2 regions of the Streptomyces sp. NPDC003691 genome follow, and region 2 is predicted to be linked to the other one. Evidence: predicted binding sites of a transcription regulator. Region 2 holds the regulator's gene; the other holds the start of a gene.
What was found. The regulator HspR, encoded in region 2, represses chaperone genes until heat shock. The targets are predictions, from matches to a motif close to TTGAGNNNNNNNNNCTCAA.
Positions count from the first base shown of each region.

Region 1: the regulator HspR is predicted to act here: its motif matches at 5,354-5,372, upstream of lon (endopeptidase La).

Region 1 covers NZ_JBSFNQ010000020.1:35,685-43,636, forward strand. Annotated here, with positions in the region: gene ACWDR0_RS12740 (hypothetical protein) at 1-1,185, opposite strand, end outside; gene ACWDR0_RS12745 (ABC transporter ATP-binding protein) at 1,249-2,085, opposite strand; gene ACWDR0_RS12750 (zf-HC2 domain-containing protein) at 2,082-3,287, opposite strand; gene ACWDR0_RS12755 (RNA polymerase sigma factor) at 3,284-3,892, opposite strand; gene ACWDR0_RS12760 (YfbM family protein) at 3,951-4,454, opposite strand; gene ACWDR0_RS12765 (GNAT family N-acetyltransferase) at 4,729-5,265, shown strand; gene lon (endopeptidase La) at 5,395-7,809, shown strand.
Region 2 covers NZ_JBSFNQ010000067.1:9,632-17,583, forward strand. Annotated here, with positions in the region: gene ACWDR0_RS25940 (heterodisulfide reductase-related iron-sulfur binding cluster) at 1-745, opposite strand, end outside; gene ACWDR0_RS25945 (sugar transferase) at 890-1,495, opposite strand; gene dnaK (molecular chaperone DnaK) at 1,796-3,652, shown strand; gene grpE (nucleotide exchange factor GrpE) at 3,649-4,338, shown strand; gene dnaJ (molecular chaperone DnaJ) at 4,399-5,586, shown strand; gene ACWDR0_RS25965 (heat shock protein transcriptional repressor HspR) at 5,592-6,038, shown strand; gene ACWDR0_RS25970 (helix-turn-helix transcriptional regulator) at 6,286-7,284, opposite strand; gene ACWDR0_RS25975 (Rieske (2Fe-2S) protein) at 7,641-7,952, shown strand, end outside.

The DNA of each region.
Region 1 (7,952 bases), on a different contig from region 2:
GAGCCACTGCACCGCGGCGGACGTGATGTCGGCGGACCGTTCCCACCCGGGCCGGTCGACGGCGCACCAGCCGAAGAGGCCGGTGACGGCCCAGTGCGCATAGCCCACCGGATCCTGGAGCCGGCCGCGGAACACCTGCCCGTCCAGGTACGGCAACTGGGCCTCGCCCGGCTTCAGCCTGCTGTCCGGGATCTCCGTCCAGCGGACCGGGGCGCCGGGGACGCCCCGGAGCCTGCCGTGGAGGCCGCTCAGCGCGGCGGTGACGTCCGGCCGCAGCCGCTCGTTCCGCGCCTCCAGACAGATCTGCGGATCCCCGCCCCGGCAGACCTGCCGGGACAGGGCCGGGCTGTCCCGCCACAGTCCCTCGCCGGTCTGCACCAGGACGGCCGCGCCGCCGGCCGCGACGGCCAGCGGCACCAGCGCGAAGGCCCGGCGCCGGGCCGCGTACAGCAGCAGGGCCGTCGCGCCGACGCCGCCCGTCCACAGCACCGACGCCGGGACGAACCACCACACCGGTTCATGTGCCGAGAGTTCGATCCGGTCGGCCGGGTTCAGCACGGCCGGGCTGCCTTTCTCCGCCCCCTGGTCGTACTGGAGCGAGACCAGCGCCAGCCACGCCGCCATCCCCAGCAGCGGCGGGGCCAGCCGCCAGGCCACCAGCCGCCCGGCGAGGAAACCGAGCACACCGAACACGGCCACCGCGACCGCGTCGGCCACGAGGACGGAGCCGTACGGACCCCCGGCACTCGCGTACGGCCGGGTCGCCAGGACCGTCGTGAGGCCTCCGAGCAGGATCGCCGCCACGGGCCAGACGACGACCGGCGCGACGGCGACCAGTGTCTGGCGCAGCGGCCCGCGGGCGGCCCCGGCCCGCAGCTCCAGGGTGCCCCGCCGCCGCTCCCGGCCGCCCTGCCAGGCCCCCGCGGCGAGCGCGATCGGCCCGCCGAACTGGACGGCCCCGATCCGGAGCAGGTCCGCCCCGTCCAGCCAGTACGACTGCCAGTCGCCGTCCGGATCCGCCTTCTCGTACAGCAGCAACCCGATGGCGAACGCGGTGGCCGCTCCCGCCCACGGTCCGACACCGCGCAGCAGTTCGGCCCGGAGGGGGTGACCGGACCCGGCCCGGGGTACGAGGCGGCGCGGACGGAATCCGGGGCAGGCGGAGGGGGCGGGAGGACGGGGCACGGCTGTCTCCAACGGGGTGGTGGGCGGGTCCGGGAGTCCGGCACCGGGCGGGGCGGGTGCTGCTCACGGGGCCGGGTGGCCCGCAGCCCGGGCGGCACGGTGGGCGCGCAGGGCCGCCGTATAGCCGCGTTCGATCGCGCTGCCCTCCTCGCCCGCCCCGGTCGCCCCGCCCGCTTCACCGACGCTGCCGCCGTCCCGTGCGAGCGCCGACAGTTCGGGTGTCGTGCCCCGCCAGGCGACCCGGCCCGACTCGACGACGGTCACCCGGGAGCAGGCGGCGGCCACGTCCTCCACCAGATGGGTGGAGACGATCACCGTCGCCGACCGCCCCAGCTCGCGCAGCAGCGCCCGGAACTCGACCCGCTGCTCCGGGTCCAGCCCGGCGGTCGGCTCGTCCAGCAGCAGCAGTCCGGGCTCGTTCACGATCGCCTGGGCGATTCCGGCCCGGCGGACCATGCCGCCGGACAGGGTGCGCAGCTTCGCGTCGGCGCGGTCGCCGAGACCGACGCGCTCCACCGCGTACCGGACCGCGTCCGGCACCCGGTCCGCGGGCATCTCCTTGAGCCAGGCCACGTACGCCACGAACTCGCGGACCGTGAAACCGGGGTAGTGGCCGAACTCCTGCGGGAGATAGCCGAGTCTGCGCCGTACCTCGGTACGGCCGCGGTGGGCCGACACATCACGGCCCAGCAGGGCGACCCGGCCCGCCGAAGGCGCGGCGACCGTCGCGAGGACGCGGATCAGGGAGGTCTTCCCGGCTCCGTTGGGACCCAGCAGACCGTGGACCCCGGTGCCGAAATCGAGGTCCACCGCGTCCAGGGCGACGGTGCGCCGGTGGCGGACCGTCAGTCCCGAGACGTCGACGGCGGGTTCCTGGGGTTCCCGGGGGACGGTGCTCACGCTTTCTCCGGATGGTCGAAGGACGAACGGCGCAGGACGAGCAGTCCGGCGCAGAGTGCGGCGGCGGCCGCCCAGTAGGCCTGGGCCCCGGCCCCGGAGAGCAGCGGGGCCAGATGGCTGCTGATCCGGCCGGTGCCGGGCCCGGCGGCGACGGCCGGCAGCAGGGCGAAGGCGAGCCAGCCGCCCGCCAGTACGGCGGCCGCGGTCCGCAGACCGGTCCAGGTGCCCAGCGCCAGGGATCCGGCGGTGAGCGCCAGCGCGGGCAGCAGCCAGGCCGCCGCGCCGGGCGCGCCGGAGGCGGCGGGCAGCAGTGCGCCGGTCGCCGTCAGCAGTGTCACGCTCAGCGCGAGGACCACAGCCGAGCGGGTCAGCAGCAGCCGCAGACCGCCGGACGGCGTGGCCGCGGCGATCTCGTGCAGGGGGTCGGCGTGCCGTCCGTACGAGAGCGCGACCCCGGCGGGCGGCAGGGCCGGCGCGAGGGCGAGCAGCAGTGGACGGGTGTCGGCGGAACCGGTGCCGTACGAGAGGGCGAACGCGCCCGCGACCACGGCCGCCAGCGCCCCGAGCCAGCCCCGGCCGAGGGCGGGCCCGGCTGCCCGGAACCACCCGGTCCGGAGCGGCCCGGCGGGCTCCGGGTACCTATCCCCACGCTCCCGCCGCCGCCCGTGCCCGGGTCTCGGGCGCCGGTCGCCGCCCCGGCCGGGGGCGCTGAGACGGCCGAGGCTGAGTGCCTTGTCCCGGCGCGACGCGGATACCGGTACGGCCGCGAGCACGGCGGCGCGGACATCGGCGACGACGGCACCGGCGGCCGTCTCCCGGACCGCGGCCGAGACATCGGCGGCGCACCGGGCGCACCCTTCGAGGTGCTTCTCCAGGGACCAGGCGTCGGGTTCGCGGACGGTCCCGGCGGCGTACGCGGCGGCGAGCGCCCCGCCCACATGCCAGGCCCCGGGGCCCGTCGGCCCGCCCGCCGCCCGCCCGCCCCCGGCCTCGCCCGGGCAATCCCCGCCCCTGGCCTCGCCCGGGCCATTCCCGCTCCGGGCCTCGCCCCGGCACTCCGCGCCCCGGGCCTTGCCCGCGTCCGCTCCGCTCCCGCCCGTGAGCCCGGGTTCCCGGCCCCCGCCGCCCCGGCCCGTGTCCGCCCCGGCACTCGTGCCCGGGCACTCCGCGCCCCGGGCCGGCCCGGTGGTTCCGTCGGTCATGCCGTACCTCCCAGGGGGTGCGTTTCCCGCGCGATGTGTTCCAGGGCGGCGCGGAGTTCGGCCCGGGCCCGCCGGGCCCGCGTTTTGACCGTGCCTTCCGGGATGCCGAGGAGCCCGGCCGCCTCACGGGTGGTCAGCCCGTCGACGACGGTGGCCCGCAGCACCTCGCGCAGCTCGGGCGAGATCCGGTCCAGCGCGGCGCCCACATCCCCGTACTCCAGCCCGGACAGCACCCGTTCCTCGGCCGAGGGGGCCGCGGCGGGCCCGGCCACGGCGACGGCGGCCGGCCGTTCCTCGCGGAGCCGGGCCCGGCCCGCGTCCGCCAGCCGCCGGGCCGCGATCACCCACAGCCAGCCGCCCGCCTCGCCGCCCCGGTGGGAGGCGGCGGAGCGCCAGACCGTGACAAAGGTGTCCTGGAGGACCTCGCGTACGGTCTCCGGATCCCGGCAGCGGCGGGTCAGCCGGGCGTGCAGCCAGCCGGCGTGCCGGTCGTAGAGAGCGGCGAGCGCATCGGCGTCGCCACGGCCGACCGCGCGCAGCAGTGCGGCGTCGTCGGGGCCCGGCCCGTGCTCCGCCTCGCAGCCCCTGGGGCGTATCAGTCTCACACCCGGCCTATCGCACGCCGGGCACGGTTCGGTTCTCGGCGGCCGCGGGAGCGGTGCGTCAGCCGACCCACATCAACAGGGCGTGACCGCGGAGCGCCGTGCTCCGGAAGTATCCGGCGAGGGGCCGGTAGCAGGCCGTGACCAGGCCCAGGGAGTGTTCGTCCGTCCAGTGGGAGACCGGGTAGACCTGTGCGCCGGCGAGGTCGGCCGCGGTCACCCCCTCGACCAGCTCGCCGGGGCTCAGCGTGGCCAGCGCGTCGGACGCGGCGCGGACCCGCTCGGGCGGGAGGAAACACGGCGGCCCGTAACCCCACTCCGCGGCGCCCGGTATCTCCTCCTCCCCGTGGACGATGTCGACGGGGAAGCCGCGGCGGCGCAGCAGGAAGTCGAGGCCGTGCCACGCCCGGTAGGTGTGGTGGGTGCGGTCGGCCGACCGGAGGTTCCCGCTGCCGGCCTCGGCCACCAGCAGGTCGTAGGAGAACTCCCCGGCCCATACGGGCTCCCGGAGCGCCCGGGCCAGCTCGTCGGGGGTCAGCCGGAGGTAGGTGCCGTTCATGCTCATGGCCGGAGGGTAGGGCGGTCCACCGACAGCCGGTCCGCGGACAGCCGGCCCACCGACGGCCGGTCCACCGACAGCCGGACCGCCGTGGCAGGCCCGTCTGTTGCCCGGCATACGGCGCCGGGCGGCCGGGCACACGCTGCCGGGCTTGCCGGGCGGCCGGGTTCACGGGGTGCGGTGCCGTCGCCCGGCCTTGACCCGGCCCGGCCCGGCCTTGACCCGGTCCGGCCCGGGCCGGGTCTTGAGCGCGGCCCGGCCCGCTGGTGGGATGGCCGGTATGACCGACCTCGGACCCGTCGCCTGGCCGCCCGCCCCGATCCGCACCGAGCGGCTTCTGCTCCGGGAGCCCGAGGCCCGGGACCGCGCGGCGGTCGTCGAGCTGCTGGCCTCCCCGGAGGTGGGGCTCTACCTGGGCGGCCCCCGGCCGCGCGAGGAGATCGAGCGCACCGTGCCCGGGGTGCCCGAGCGGCGCTCCGGGCTCTTCACCGTCGATCTCGGCGGGGCGATGATCGGCCGGGTCGCCCTCACCCGGGACACCGGGCATCTTCCGCAGGCCGCCGGACGGGCCGAGCTGGGCTATCTGTTCCTGCCGCTGGCCTGGGGGCACGGCTATGCCGCCGAGGCCTGTGCGGCGGTGCTCGACTGGTTCGCGGCGGCGGTTCCGGGCGAACCGGTGGTGCTGGCCACGCAGAGCGCGAATCTCCGCTCGATGCGGCTTGCGGCGAAGCTGGGGTTCGCCGAGGCGGAGCGGTTCGAGGCGTACGGCGCCGAGCAGTGGTTCGGCGTCCGGCCTCCGGCCGGGCCACCGGCCTGACCTGCGCGGGACCCGGGCGGCAGGCTCCGTAGCGGGGCGTTCGCTCAGAGTGAACAAGGCTTGGGGAACAATGCTGGACTCCGAAGCATTGAGCCCACATAGCTCAAGTTCACTGCCAAAGGGGAGATCATGGCTGCTGAGTCCGGCGCGTTCACATCGTTCACCCTGCCCCTGCTGCCGCTCGACGACGAGGTCGTGCTGCCCGGCATGGTGGTGCCGCTCGACCTCACCGACAACGAAGCACGGGCCGCGGTGGAGGCCGCCCAGGCCGCCGCCCGCTCATCAGGGGGCAGCAAGCCCGAAGTGCTGCTTGTTCCCCGGGTCGACGGGCACTATGCGGCGACCGGTGTGCTCGGGACCGTCGAGCAGGTCGGACGGCTCTCCGACGGTGACCCCGGCGCGCTCGTCAAGGGGCAGCGCCGGGTCCGGATCGGCGCCGGTACGACCGGGCCCGGGGCCGCCCTCTGGGTGGAGGGTGCCTCGGTCGACGAGTCGCTGCCCGATCCGCTGCCGGGGCAGGTGCTGGAGCTGGCCAAGGAGTACAAGGCCCTGGTCACCGACTGGCTCAAGAAGCGCGGCGCCTGGCAGGTCGTCGACCGGGTCCAGCAGATCGACGACATCGCGCAGCTCGCCGACAACGCCGGGTACTCGCCGTTCCTGAGCGTTGCCCAGAAGATCGAACTGCTCGACACCGGCGACCCGGTCGCCCGGCTGCGGCTCGCCGCCGAGCAGTTGCGCGAGCACCTCGCCGAGCAGGACGTCGCCGAGTCCATCGCCAAGGACGTCCAGGAGGGCGTCGACAAGCAGCAGCGCGAGTTCCTGCTCCGCCGCCAGCTCGACGCGGTCCGCAAGGAGCTGCGCGAGCTGAACGGCGAACAGGAGGGCGAGGAGTCCGACGACTACCGGGCCCGCGTCGAGGCCGCCGAGCTGCCGGAGAAGGTGCGCGAGGCCGCCCTCAAGGAGGTCGACAAGCTGGAGCGGGCCAGCGACCAGAGCCCCGAGGGCTCCTGGATCCGCACCTGGCTGGACACCGTCCTGGAGCTGCCGTGGAACGAGCGGACCGAGGACGCGTACGACATCCGGGGCGCCAAGTCCGTGCTGGACGCCGAGCACGCCGGTCTGGAGGACGTGAAGGAGCGGATCACCGAGTATCTGGCGGTACGGAAGCGGCGTGCCGACCGCGGTCTCGGGGTGGTCGGCGGACGGCGCGGCGGCGCGGTGCTGGCGCTGGTCGGCCCGCCCGGTGTCGGCAAGACGTCCATCGCCGAATCCGTCGCCCACGCGATGGGCCGGAAGTTCGTGCGCGTCGCCCTCGGCGGCGTACGGGACGAGGCCGAGATCCGCGGTCACCGGCGGACCTACGTCGGGGCGCTGCCCGGCCGGATCGTCCGGGCGGTCAAGGAGGCCGGTTCCATGAACCCGGTCGTCCTTCTCGACGAGATCGACAAGGTCGGCTCCGACTTCCGCGGCGACCCGGCGGCGGCCCTGCTCGAAGTGCTCGACCCGGCGCAGAACCATACTTTTCGCGACCACTATCTGGAGGTCGAACTCGACCTGAGCGACGTCGTCTTCCTGGCCACCGCCAATGTGCTGGAGGCGATTCCGGAGGCGCTGCTGGACCGGATGGAGCTGGTCCGGCTCGACGGCTACACCGAGGACGAGAAGATCGTCATCGCCCGGGACCACCTGCTGCCGCGCCAGTTGGAGCGGGCGGGCCTGGAGCCCGGCGAGGTCGTCGTCGAGGAGGCGGCGCTGCGGAAGCTGGCGGGCGAGTACACCCGTGAGGCGGGCGTCCGGAATCTGGAGCGGTCGGTCGCCCGGCTGCTGCGGAAGGTCGCCGCCGAGCACGAACTGGGCGGCCGGGAGCTGCCGTACACCATCGGCCCCGGTGAACTCCGCGGGCTGATCGGCCGGCCGCACCATGTGCCCGAGTCCGCCCAGGACCCGGCCGAGCGCCGGACCGCCGTGCCCGGGGTGGCGACGGGGCTCGCGGTCACCGGCGCGGGCGGCGACGTCCTCTATGTGGAGGCATCGCTCGCCGATCCGGAGACCGGGGCGGCCGGGCTGACGCTCACCGGACAGCTGGGTGATGTGATGAAGGAGTCCGCGCAGATCGCGCTCTCCTGGCTGCGGTCGCACGGCGCCGAGACGGAACTGCCCGTCGCGGATCTGAAGGACCGCGGAATCCATATCCACTTCCCGGCGGGCGCGGTGCCGAAGGACGGGCCGAGCGCGGGCATCACGATGACGACGGCCCTGGCGTCGCTGCTGTCGGGGCGGCCGGTGCGGACCGATGTCGCGATGACCGGCGAGGTGTCCCTGACGGGACGGGTGCTGCCGATCGGCGGCGTCAAGCAGAAGCTGCTGGCGGCGCACCGGGCGGGGGTCACCACGGTGATCGTCCCCAAGCGGAACGAGCCGGATCTGGACGATGTGCCGGCGGAGATCCTGGACGGGCTGGAAGTCCACGCGGTCACCGACGTCCGCGAAGTGCTGGCGCTGGCCCTGACCCCGGCGTCGGTGTCCGTCCAGGCGGCGGCGTGACCCCGGCGTCGCTGCCCGTCCGGGCGGCGGCGTGACCCCTCCGGGGCGGGACGGCCGATAACGGCCGTACCGCCCCGGAGCCCCGCGTCGCGCGGGCCGTGCACCGGCGGTCCGGCGGGGTTCCTCCCCTCCTGCGTCCGGCG
Region 2 (7,952 bases):
ACCAGATGTTCGGGAAGCCGAGGAAGCGGTGCCAGGCGACGCCCATATTGGTGTTGAGCGAGACCGTGATCATCCAGATCAGCGAGGTGCCGATCTTCACCGCGGCGGTGAGGTAGATGAGGTTCTGGAGGGTGCCGGTGCTCAGCCCGTCGAAGGCGGCGACCAGGGGGTACGAGACGAAGTACCCGGCCTCGTAGCCGTCGACGTGGTGGATGGCGCCTTCGAGGCCGCGCAGCACCAGGATGGCGAGACCGATGGTCAGGATGACGTACTCGACGAAATACGCCTGCCAGGCCTTGGAGCCGGCGAAGCGCGATTTGCGGCCCGCCCGGGAGGGCAGGTTCAGCAGCCGGATCGCCATCAGGACGAGAATGCCGGCCACCGTCATCAGGCCGATGAACTCGGTGTACATCTCGAACGGCGCCCAGGAGCCGATGACCGGCAGCATCCAGTCGGCCCGGAACAGCTGGCCGTACGCCTGGACCAGGGTCGGCGGCAGGGTGAGGAAGCCGATCGCGACGAACCAGTGGGCGAAGCCCACGATGCCCCAGCGGTTCATCCGGGTGTGCCCCAGGAACTCCCTGGCCAGGGTGATCGTGCGCTGCTTGGGGTCGTTGGTTCGGCTGCCGGCCGGGACGGGCTGGCCGAGTTTCACAAAGCGGTAGATCTGCGCGACGGCTCGGGAGATGAGCGCGACGGCGACCACGGTCAGGACCAGCGACACGACGATCGCGGCGAGCTGCATTCCGGGCTCCTCGGGCCTGCGAGGGGGGTGGACCGCCGGGAACCGGGGCCCATCAAATTACTAAGCGGTAACTTAATCGCTTCGGGCCGAGACTACCCACTTATCGGGCCGCACTGTAGCCGCGCGGCCGGTGATCTGTGTCGCTCAGGCTTGCCTCAGCCCCTGGGTCGTCTCTTTCGGATCCTGCCGGGGCTTGCCCGATCCGAAAGAAACTTCCTGGGGGCGCGGTACGCGCGCCGGGGCCGTCGTACGGGCCGGGCGTCCGCGCCGTACCACCGGAAAGGTGCGGGCCAGGATCGCCAGGTCCATCCCCAGCCAGTGCTCCCTGACGTAGTGCAGGTCCTGGACGGCCATCTCCTCCCATGGCAGCCCGGACCGGCCGCCGGTCTGCCAGAGGCCGGTGATTCCGGGGCGTACGGAGGTACGTGACGGGCCGCCGGCCGGGATCCGGTCCACCGGCAGCGGGCGCGGGCCCACCAGGGACATCTCCCCCCGCAGTACGTTCACCAGCTGCGGCAGATGGTCCAGGTAGTGGCGGTGGAGCAGCCTGCCGGTACGGGTGCCGGGCGCGGCCCGGAGCAGCAGCATCGGGAACGGCCGCCCGCCCGCGCCCGTACACCGCCTCGATGTGAGTACGGACCCGCGCGCCGAGACGGCGACGGCGGCCAGGAGCACCGGCAGGACCGGGGCGAGGAGCAGCAGCAGAAGCCCGGCGCCCAGCAGGTCGACGGCTCTTTTGGAAGGGGACACGCTCTTCTCCCGCCGGAGGGTGCAGCAAGGGAAGTTTTCCGGAGTTGATGGTGGTGTGTAGGTGTTTGGTGCTGTCTGTGGGGGATGACTGTGGCAGATGTGGTTCCCGGAGGGGTGGCCGCCACGCGCGGCCGGTTGACGGACGCCCGGCCCGGCGGGGGTGCGGCCGCTCCGGGCCCCCGGGCTGCGGATAAGCCAGGGATAAAAGTTGAGTGGGGGCGACTCAGGTCTGTTGACTCCAGGAGAGTGGTGGGGCATCCTTGAGTCAGTTCCACTCAAGAAGTCTCTGGAGGAATTGACATGGCACGTGCGGTCGGCATCGACCTGGGCACGACTAACTCCGTCGTCAGCGTTCTGGAGGGCGGCGAGCCCACCGTCATCACCAACGCCGAGGGAGCCCGGACCACGCCGTCCGTCGTCGCCTTTGCGAAGAACGGTGAGGTGCTGGTCGGCGAGGTCGCCAAGCGCCAGGCGGTCACCAACGTCGACCGGACGATCCGATCGGTCAAGCGCCACATGGGCACTGACTGGAAGATCGAGATCGACGGCAAGAACTTCAACCCGCAGCAGATGAGCGCCTTCATCCTGCAGAAGCTGAAGCGCGACGCCGAGGCGTACCTGGGCGAGAAGGTGGCCGACGCGGTCATCACCGTCCCGGCGTACTTCAACGACTCCGAGCGTCAGGCCACCAAGGAGGCCGGTGAGATCGCGGGCCTCAACGTCCTGCGCATCGTCAACGAGCCCACCGCCGCGGCCCTCGCCTACGGCCTGGACAAGGACGACCAGACGATCCTCGTCTTCGACCTCGGCGGCGGCACCTTCGACGTGTCCCTGCTGGAGATCGGTGACGGCGTCGTCGAGGTGAAGGCCACCAACGGCGACAACCACCTCGGTGGCGACGACTGGGACCAGCGCGTCGTCGACTACCTGGTCAAGCAGTTCCAGAACGGCCACGGCGTGGACCTGGCCAAGGACAAGATGGCGCTCCAGCGGCTGCGCGAGGCCGCCGAGAAGGCCAAGATCGAACTGTCGTCCTCCACCGAGACGTCGATCAACCTGCCCTACATCACGGCCTCCGCCGAGGGCCCGCTGCACCTGGACGAGAAGCTCACCCGCGCCCAGTTCCAGCAGCTCACCTCCGACCTGCTGGACCGCTGCAAGACCCCGTTCCACAACGTCATCAAGGACGCGGGCATCGCCCTCTCCGAGATCGACCACGTGGTCCTGGTCGGCGGCTCCACCCGCATGCCCGCCGTCGCCGAGCTCGTCAAGGAGCTGACCGGCGGCAAGGAGGCCAACAAGGGTGTGAACCCCGACGAGGTCGTCGCCATCGGCGCCTCCCTCCAGGCCGGTGTCCTGAAGGGCGAGGTCAAGGACGTCCTGCTGCTCGACGTCACCCCGCTGTCCCTCGGTATCGAGACCAAGGGCGGCATCATGACCAAGCTGATCGAGCGCAACACCACGATCCCGACCCGCCGCTCCGAGATCTTCACGACGGCCGAGGACAACCAGCCGTCCGTCCAGATCCAGGTCTACCAGGGCGAGCGCGAGATCGCGGCGTACAACAAGAAGCTCGGCATGTTCGAGCTGACCGGCCTGCCGCCGGCGCCGCGCAACGTCCCGCAGATCGAGGTCTCCTTCGACATCGACGCCAACGGCATCATGCACGTGACCGCGAAGGACCTGGGCACGGGCAAGGAGCAGAAGATGACCGTCACCGGCGGCTCCTCGCTGCCGAAGGACGAGGTCGACCGGATGCGCCAGGAGGCCGAGCAGTACGCGGACGAGGACCACCGCCGCCGCGAGTCCGCCGAGACCCGCAACCAGGGCGAGCAGCTCGTCTACCAGACCGAGAAGTTCCTCAAGGACAACGAGGACAAGGTCCCCGGCGAGGTGAAGACCGAGGTCGAGACCGCCATCACCGAGCTGAAGGACAAGCTCAAGGGCGAGGACCCGGCCGAGATCCGCACCGCCACCGAGAAGCTCGGCGCCGTCTCGCAGAAGCTCGGCCAGGCGATGTACGCCGACGCCCAGGCCCAGCAGTCCGCCGCGGGCGGCGACGCCCCGCAGGGCGACGCCGGCCAGGCCAAGGCCGACGACGACGTCGTCGACGCCGAGATCGTGGACGACGAGAAGCCCAAGGGTGGTGCCGCGTGACGGAGGAGACCCCGGGCTTCGACGAGAAGCCCGACGTCCCTTCCGGCGCCACCTCCGACGACGCCGCCGAGACCGCCGCGCCCTCCGAGCAGGAGGGCGGGGCGGCCCCGGCAGGGGACGCTGCCAAGAACGCCGGTCTGACGGCCGAACTGGACCAGGCACGGTCGGCACTCGCCGAGCGCACCGCCGACCTCCAGCGGCTCCAGGCCGAGTACCAGAACTACCGCCGCCGGGTGGAGCGCGACCGCGTCACGGTCAAGGAGATCGCCACGGCGACCCTGCTGACCGAGCTGCTGCCGGTGCTCGACGACATCGGGCGGGCCCGTGACCACGGGGAGCTGGTGGGCGGCTTCAAGTCCGTCGCCGAATCCCTGGAGACGGCCGCGGCGAAGATGGGCCTCCAGCAGTTCGGCAAGGAGGGCGAGCCCTTCGACCCGACGATCCACGAGGCGCTGATGCACAGCTATGCGCCGGACGTCACGGAGACCACGTGCGTCGCGGTGCTCCAGCCGGGGTATCGGATCGGCGAGCGGACCATCCGCCCCGCGCGGGTGGCCGTGGCCGAGCCGCAGCCCGGTGCCGGTCCGGCACCGGCGGCCAAGGAGTCCAAGGAGACGAAGGACGCCAAGGGCGGCGAGGCCGGAGAGGCTGACGGCGAGGAGAGCGGTGGCCCGGACGAGGGCTGACGCAGACGGAGGCGTACGCGTACGGAGCGTGCGCGACACCGCCCGGGAGGAGGGACGTCGATGAACACGAAGGACTTCGTCGAGAAGGACTACTACAAGGTCCTCGGCGTCCCCAAGGACGCCACCGAAGCCGAGATCAAAAAGGCGTACCGGAAGCTCGCCCGCGAGTTCCATCCGGACGCCAACAAGGGCGACGCCAAGGCGGAGGAGCGCTTCAAGGAGATCTCCGAGGCGAACGACATCCTCGGCGACCCCAAGCGGCGCAAGGAGTACGACGAGGCGCGCGCCCTCTTCGGCAACGGTGGCTTCCGGCCCGGCGGCCCCGGCGGCGGCAGCTTCAACTTCGACCTGGGCGACCTCTTCGGAGGCGCCCAGGGCGGGGGCGGCGGCCAGCCCGGCGGGGCCGGTGGTTTCGGCGGCGGCCTGGGCGATGTGTTCGGCGGGCTGTTCAACCGCGGTACGGGCGCCGGGACCCGGGTCCAGCCGCGGCGCGGCCAGGACATCGAGTCCGAGGTGACGCTCAGCTTCACCGAGGCGGTCGACGGGGCCACGGTCCCGCTGCGGATGTCCAGCTCCGCCCCCTGCAAGCCCTGTTCCGGCACCGGCGACAAGAACGGCAACCCCCGGGTCTGCCCGACCTGCGTCGGCACCGGGCAGGTCTCCCGCGGCGGCAGCGGCTCCTTCTCCCTGACCGACCCCTGTGTGGACTGCAAGGGCCGCGGGCTGATCGCCCAGGACCCGTGCGACGTCTGCAAGGGCAGCGGACGGGCCCGTTCCTCGAGGACCATGCAGGTGCGGATCCCGCCGGGCGTCTCCGACAGCCAGCGGATCCGGCTTCGGGGCAAGGGCGCCCCGGGCGAGCGCGGCGGCCCGGCCGGTGACCTCTATGTCGTCGTCCATGTCGGCGAGCACCCCGTGTTCGGCCGCCGTGGCGACAATCTGACCGTCACCGTTCCCGTGACCTACGCGGAGGCCGTGCTGGGCGGCGAGATCAGGGTGCCCGTGCTCGGCGGTCCGCCGGTGACCCTGAAGCTGCCCGCGGGCACGCCCAACGGGCGCACCATGCGGGCCCGCGGCAAGGGTGCGGTCCGCAAGGACGGCACCCGCGGCGATCTCCTGGTCACCGTGGAGGTCGCGGTTCCCAAGGATCTGAGCGGCAAGGCGAAGGAAGCACTGGAGGCCTACCGCGAGGCCACCGCGGACGAGGACCCGAGGGCCGAGCTGTTCGAGGCCGCGAAGGGAGCATGAGGACGATGGACGGACGGCGCCGCAACCCCTACGAACTGACCGACGAGTCACCGGTGTACGTGATCTCGGTGGCCGCCCAGCTCTCCGGGCTGCACCCGCAGACGCTGCGGCAGTACGACCGGCTGGGCCTGGTCTCCCCCGACCGTACGGCGGGCCGGGGGCGGCGCTACTCCGCCCGGGACATCGAACTGCTCCGTACGGTGCAGCAGTTGTCCCAGGACGAGGGCATCAACCTGGCCGGCATCAAACGCATCATCGAGCTGGAGAACCAGGTCGCGGCGCTCCAGTCCCGGGTGGCCGAGCTGTCGGCCGCCGTCGAGGGCGCCGCGGCGGCGATGCGGCAGCGCGAATCGCAGGTCCATGCCTCGTACCGGCGCGACCTGGTGCCGTACCAGGATGTGCAGCAGGCGAGCGCGCTGGTGGTCTGGCGGCCCAAGCGCGGCGGCGAGTAGCCGCCGGCGGGCAGCCGGCGTCCGGCGCCGACGGCCCCGGCCGCCCCCGGTCGCTTCGGCTTCCGGGGGCGGCCGGGGCCGTGCGCGTGGCGCGGGGGCGGGTTACCCGGTCTGCGACGGCCGCCGGGCCTCCCGGGCCGGGAGGAACGTACCGGGACCGGGCGGCGGGTACCGGAACCGGTACCCGCGGCACCGGCCACCCGCCCGCGTACCGTTGCTTCAGCGAATCGGCGCGGGCGGGCGTCCGTCAGCCCGGCGTGGTCGGGCCGTCGTGCTCCAGAATCCCCGACTGGGCGATCAGATAGCCCAGTTGGGTACGGCTGCCGCTGCCCAGCGACGAGCCCAGCTTGGCGATATGGGCCCGGCAGGTACGGACGTTCATGCCCAGCCGGCGGGCGATCGCCTCGTCGACATGGCCTTCCACGAGCAGTTTGGCGATGGACCGCTGGACGCCGGTCACCCCGTTGAGGTCGGGGCCGTACGAGATCGGCTCGTCCCACGGCAGTCCGTGCAGCCAGAACTGCTCGAAGACGCCGACCAGATAGTCCACGATCCCCTTGTGCCGCAGCTCCAGGGCGAACAGCCGGTCGCTGCTGGCGGGGATGAAGGCCACCTTGCGGTCCACGATGATCAGCCGGTCGATGATCTCTTCGAGGGTGCGGACCTCCACTCCGGACGGGCCGACCTTCTCCATATAGGAGAGCGTGGCCGGATGGTGGCGGGCGGTGTGCTGATAGAGGGTGCGCATCCGGACCCCGCGTTCGATCAGGGGCTGCACCCGGTGCAGCGCCTTCTCCAGGGAGTGCGGCTGGCGTCCGCTGCCCGGCTGGACTGTGAGAAGCTCCTCCGTGCAGTCGGCGGTGACCTGGTCCAGGCTGGCGTTGATGCGGTTGAGGCCCTCCAGGACCGTGATCCCGTCGGGGACCGGCGAACCCTGGGCGCTGATCGACATGAACGGTTCGAGGGCATCGGTGAGGGCGAGGGCCCGCCGGCGGCGGTCCTGGATCTCCCTCTCGATGGGGTGAATCAGTTGGGCCAGTGCCGTGGTGGGCGCAACCGGCCGGAGCCACTGGGCGTCATACGGATCCGGATCGAGCAGTGCGAGGTCGAACAGGCAGGGCGCGGTCTCCGCCTCCAGCCGCGACAGCCGCCCGGTCCGCAGCGCGGTGATGTAAAGACTCTTTCCCGCCTCGCACAACTTGCCGTCTGAGTGAGGGTGTCCGAGTTCGCCCCCATGAGACGTCATATGTACCCCCTCATGTTCCTGCATTACAGGAACATGATGCCTGCCGTCGCTGGTGCAAGCGTTCGGAGTGAGACATCGTCTTATGCGCGGGGGAGGAGGAATGATCAAATGAGGTGGAGATCACCCATGTCTAGGACGCTACGTGCGCTTTGTGCTCTTGCCTTGGCGGGCGCCGCGCTGGGCGCGGTCGGCTTTGCCGGCGAACCCTCTTGGGAACGCGTCCCCGCAGCCGTCGCGGCGGCGGACCAGGGTGAGCCCTCGTGGGAGGTCGGTGGACCGTTCGCGGCGGCCACTGCCGGTGACGGCGAGCCTTCCTGGGAACTCACCACCGCACCCGCTTCCGAAGGTGCGGACGCATGACCGTGCCACCGGATGACCGGTCCTTCCGGCGCGAAATGGCCACGGCCTACCGCTCCGGGTGGCATTTCATCGACCTCGTCACGGCCATTCCCCACCGCGGCGACTCGCTGATGGTCACCCTGTTCGGCGAGCCGATCGTCGTGGCCCGCGAGGAGGACGAGGACGTCCGGGCCTACCGGTGCCTCCGCCGTCCGAGGGGTGCGCCGCAGCCCGTCCGTTGCGCCATCCGATACGGAATGATTTTTGTGAACCTCGACCAGCGCGACCACCGGCTGGCCGATCCGGACACCACCCGAGCCACCCCCCGA